Regions from separate parts of the Clostridium omnivorum genome, predicted to be linked through region 1. Evidence: a T-box and tRNA genes for the amino acid it is inferred to sense, from the RefSeq annotation. Region 1 holds a T-box; the other holds one or more tRNA genes.
What was found. The T-box of region 1 lies ahead of pheS (phenylalanine--tRNA ligase subunit alpha). A T-box ahead of a tRNA ligase gene usually reads a tRNA of that ligase, here a tRNA-Phe.

Region 1 (2,471 bases):
GACAATTCGCTAATAAAAGAAGCGAAAAAACTTAAAGAAAAGAGGTATAGGCTTGAAAATTCTGAGTTTATTGCTGAGGGATTTAGGTTTGTAGTTGAAGCATTGCAGTCAGACTTTGAAGTTAAAGCCGTATTTATTTCTGAGAAAGAAAAGGAAAGATGGGAAAAATATAAGGTTGCTTCATATACTCAAAAGGAAACAAGGGTATATTGGGTTACTGATCAGATTTTAAAAATATTGAGCAGCACGGAAAATCCTCAGGGAATAGCAGCTGTTGTAAAGATTAAAAAAAATCACATAGTCAATAGTGAAGGATTTTACATACTTGTTGATAAGATACAAGATCCTGGAAATCTGGGGACCATTATTAGGACTGCAGATGCGGCAGGAGCTCTGGGTGTAATTGCTACAAAAGGAACAGCGGACGTATATAATGAGAAAACCTTAAGGTCTACAATGGGCTCTATATTTCATATTCCTATAATTGAGAGTATAGATATGAGCACAGTGAAAGAATTAAAGGATAAGGGATTCAAACTTATAGTCAGCACACTTGAGGAATCAGAAAATTTTTATAATGTTAAATTTACAGATAGATTTATTTTAACTGTTGGTAACGAAGGAAATGGTATAAGTGATGAACTGATGGCTTTAGGAGATATAAGGGTTAAGATACCTATGCCTGGAAATGCAGAATCCCTAAATGCCGGTGTGGCAGCATCAATTATGATGTTCGAAGCTGTAAGACAAAGATTGACAACTTCGAGCAAGTAAACTATAATATAGGCTATAAAACTTTATAAACTTAAACTATGAAAGAGAGAGTAGATATTAAAAAACTTCCAGGGAGAAAAGGTCATGGACTGAAAGCCTTTTTAAGTATTTTTGTATTGAAGTTCACTCTGGAGTTCTAATTGTGAAGATAGTAGCAGTTAGCGGGTAGAACCGATAGTTTCAACTAAGAGGACACTTGTTGTCAATTAGGGTGGTACCGCGGATACAATCCGTCCCTTTTAGGGACGGATTTTTTGTCGTTTAAATTTATATTAAAGAGAGGAGAAAATTAAATGAAGGAAAAGTTAGAAATAATAAAAAGTAGTGCCTTAGAAGAGCTTAAATCTGTGCTTACTAAAACAGAAATAGAAAATATTAGGGTTAAGTATCTGGGTAAAAAGGGTGAATTAACACAAATCCTAAGAGGTATGGGGGCATTATCAGCAGAGGAAAGGCCAATAGTTGGTAAGATTGCTAATGATGTTAGAATAGCTTTAGAGAATCATATAGATGAAGCTGCAGAAGCAATAAAGAAAAAGGAAAAAGAAATGAAGCTGCAGAGTGAAATTATTGATATTTCTATGCCAGGTAAAAAGCAGGTTATTGGAAAGAGACACCCTATTGATTTATGCTTAGAAGAAATCAAGGATATTTTTATATCCATGGGGTTCGCAATAGTTGAAGGACCAGAAGTAGAACTTGATTATTATAATTTTGAAGCACTTAATATACCTAAAAATCATCCTGCTAGAGGAGAACAGGATACTTTCTATATAAATGACAATGTAGTTTTAAGGACTCAAACTTCACCTCTTCAAATAAGAACTATGGAAAAGGAAAAACCACCAATAAGAATTTTAGGACCTGGTAAGGTTTATAGGTCTGATGCAGTTGACGCAACACATTCACCAATATTCTACCAAATAGAAGGGCTGGTAGTTGACAAGGGTATAACTTTTTCAGATTTAAAGGGTACTCTTGATCTTTTTGCTAGAAAGATGTTTGGAGAAAAAGTTCAAACTAAATTTAGACCACACCATTTTCCTTTCACTGAGCCATCTTGTGAAATGGATGCTACTTGCTTCGTATGCAATGGTGAGGGTTGTAAAGTTTGTAAAGGAAGTGGATGGATTGAACTTCTTGGTGGAGGAATGGTTCATCCTCAGGTTCTTAGAAATTGTGGTATAGATCCTGAAGTTTATAGTGGCTTTGCATTTGGATTTGGCCTGGATAGAATAGTAATGTTAAAGTATGGAATTGACGATATAAGACTTTTATATGAAAGTGATATGAGATTTTTGAATCAATTTTAGAAATTTAAGTTTTAATTTAAACTAATATGTAGGAGGAATAAAAATGAAGGTTCCAGTAAAATGGCTTAAAGATTATGTTAATATTGATATAGCACCTAAGGAATTAGGAGACAAATTGACCTTGTCAGGTTCTAAAGTAGAAGAAGTTATTACCTCGGGAGATGAAATTCAAAATGTAGTAACAGGAAAACTAATGAAAATTGAACCCCATCCAGATGCTGAGAAATTAGTAATTTGTCAGTTAAATGTCGGCTCTGAGGAACTAATTCAAATTGTTACAGGAGCAAACAATATGAAAGAAGGGGATATAGTTCCTGTAGCTCTACATGGTTCATCACTGCCAGGTGGAGTTAAAATTAAAAAAGGAAAATTAAGAGGCATAGT
Region 2 (2,471 bases), 2.1 Mb from region 1:
CCTTGTCAGGTAAGTTCTGACCCGCACGAATGGCGTAATGACTTGGGCACTGTCTCAACAACAAATCCGGCGAAATTGTATTGCGAGTGAAGATGCTCGCTACCCGCGATTGGACGGAAAGACCCCGTAGAGCTTTACTGTAGCTTAGCATTGAATTTCGGTATTGTCTGTACAGGATAGGTGGGAGACTGAGAAGTAGGGGCGTCAGCTCCTATGGAGTCACCCTTGGGATACCACCCTGACAGTACTGAAGTTCTAACCACAGTCCATGAAACTGGTCGTGGGACATTGTTAGGTGGGCAGTTTGACTGGGGCGGTCGCCTCCTAAAATGTAACGGAGGCGTCCAAAGGTTCCCTCAGAGCAGTTGGAAATTGCTCGTAGAGTGCAAAGGCAGAAGGGAGCCTGACTGCGACACCCACAAGTGGAGCAGGGACGAAAGTCGGGCTTAGTGATCCGGTGGTACCTCGTGGGAGGGCCATCGCTCAACGGATAAAAGCTACCTCGGGGATAACAGGCTGATCTCCCCCAAGAGTCCACATCGACGGGGAGGTTTGGCACCTCGATGTCGGCTCGTCGCATCCTGGGGCTGAAGTAGGTCCCAAGGGTTGGGCTGTTCGCCCATTAAAGCGGCACGCGAGCTGGGTTCAGAACGTCGTGAGACAGTTCGGTCCCTATCCGTCGCGGGCGTAGGAAATTTGAGAGGAGCTGTCCTTAGTACGAGAGGACCGGGATGGACTGACCTCTGGTGTACCAGTTGTTCCGCCAGGAGCACGGCTGGGTAGCTATGTCGGGACGGGATAAACGCTGAAAGCATCTAAGCGTGAAGCCCACCTCAAGATAAGATTTCCCATAGCGTAAGCTAGTAAGACCCCTTGAAGAACACAAGGTTGATAGGTCAGGGGTGTAAGCGCAGTAATGTGTTTAGCTGACTGATACTAATAGGTCGAGGGCTTGACCAAATATTCTTAATCTGTTCAGTCTTGAGAGAATAGCATTCTCTTAAAGGAAACTCACTCAACAGAGTTGAGGAGTACTGATTAGTTAGCAAAATCGAAGATTTTGACTAATCATGTATCTGGTGGTAATGGCAAGAAGGTAACACCCGTTCCCATTCCGAACACGAAGGTTAAGCTTCTTAGCGCCGATGGTACTGCAGGGGAGGCCCTGTGGAAGAGTAGGACGCTGCCAGGTTATATATATGGCCAGTTAGCTCAGTCGGTAGAGCAGAGGACTGAAAATCCTCGTGTCCCTGGTTCGATTCCTGGATTGGCCACCAAAAAAACCTTAAGCTAAATGCTTAAGGTTTTTTTATTGTTATGACTATTCAATAGAACAAGTTATGCTTTCAACATGACCATTAACTTTTACTTTTCTATATATCTTTTCGATTATTCCATCTGCATTAATAATAAAAGTGCTTCTTTCAACTCCCATTACTTTTTTACCATACATATTCTTCTCTTTTATAACATCATAGAGTCTGCAAACAACTTCTTCAGCATCAGAAAGTAATAGGAAATTAAGATTATGTTTATTAATAAATTTTTTGTGAGAATCGATAGAATCTCTACTTATTCCTAGAACCACGCCGTTTAAATCTTCTATTTTAGAAAGATTTTCTTTGAATGCAATTGCTTCATTAGTACATCCAGGTGTATTATCCTTAGGATAAAAGTATAGTATTACTTTTTTTCCTCTGTAGTCACTCAACTTATGTTCCTTATCATCGGAACCAGGCAGAGTAAAATCTGGAGCTAAACTTCCTTCTTTAACTTCCATGTTTTCCATATACATTCCTCCTTATCAATTGATAGCAAGTGAAAATATAGAGCTAAATTTACTAGCTGCTAATTCAATCCTTAATGTTAATTATAATACTATTATAGCTTGAATGGTTATAAAAAAATAGTAGAATTGGTTCTTAATAGCTGGCGAAATGCTAGAATGTATAAACTTCACAAACATTTAAATGTATATAATGGGGAAATGTGAAGGAAAAGAGGAGTTTTTGGCGAATTATAAATTTAATTAGTTTTAGCAATTTACTACAGTAAGTTTTTTGGGGGATCAACTATGAAGGATAAGCTAGCAGCACTTTTTTTAAATGTACTTCCAAATATAAAAAGCGATTTAAAAGGACCATTAGATAATAATATGCTTGAGACACATAGGCAATTTATGAAGGGCTCTATTTTAACGCTGTGCATATTTGCCTTAATAGTACTATTATTATTTATACAGAATAAGTACCTAAAAAAGAGAATTGATAGAATAAATAAAAGGTTGAGAAGACAGCATGATTGGCTTCAAACAACTTTATCTAGTATAACTGATGGAGTAATTACAACAGACACAGAAGGTAGAGTGACTTTTATAAATAGTACTGCTAAAGAGCTTTTACAAATTAATGAGGATGCTGCTAAACGCTTAAATATTAATAGTATTTTTAACATATATAATGAAGATAATT

Region 2: it has a tRNA-Phe gene. The T-box ahead of pheS (phenylalanine--tRNA ligase subunit alpha) is inferred to sense a tRNA for this amino acid. The anticodon was not compared.

The regions. Positions count from the first base shown of each region.
Region 1 covers NZ_BRXR01000001.1:128,398-130,868, reverse strand. The annotation lists gene bsdE14_RS00605 (TrmH family RNA methyltransferase) at 1-774, shown strand, start outside; T-box leader at 804-1,015, shown strand; gene pheS (phenylalanine--tRNA ligase subunit alpha) at 1,068-2,087, shown strand; gene pheT (phenylalanine--tRNA ligase subunit beta) at 2,131-2,471, shown strand, end outside.
Region 2 covers NZ_BRXR01000001.1:2,246,652-2,249,122, forward strand. The annotation lists rRNA gene bsdE14_RS10720 (23S ribosomal RNA) at 1-960, shown strand, start outside; rRNA gene rrf (5S ribosomal RNA) at 1,076-1,192, shown strand; tRNA gene bsdE14_RS10730 (tRNA-Phe) at 1,202-1,277, shown strand; gene bcp (thioredoxin-dependent thiol peroxidase) at 1,322-1,780, opposite strand; gene bsdE14_RS10740 (sensor domain-containing protein) at 2,075-2,471, shown strand, end outside.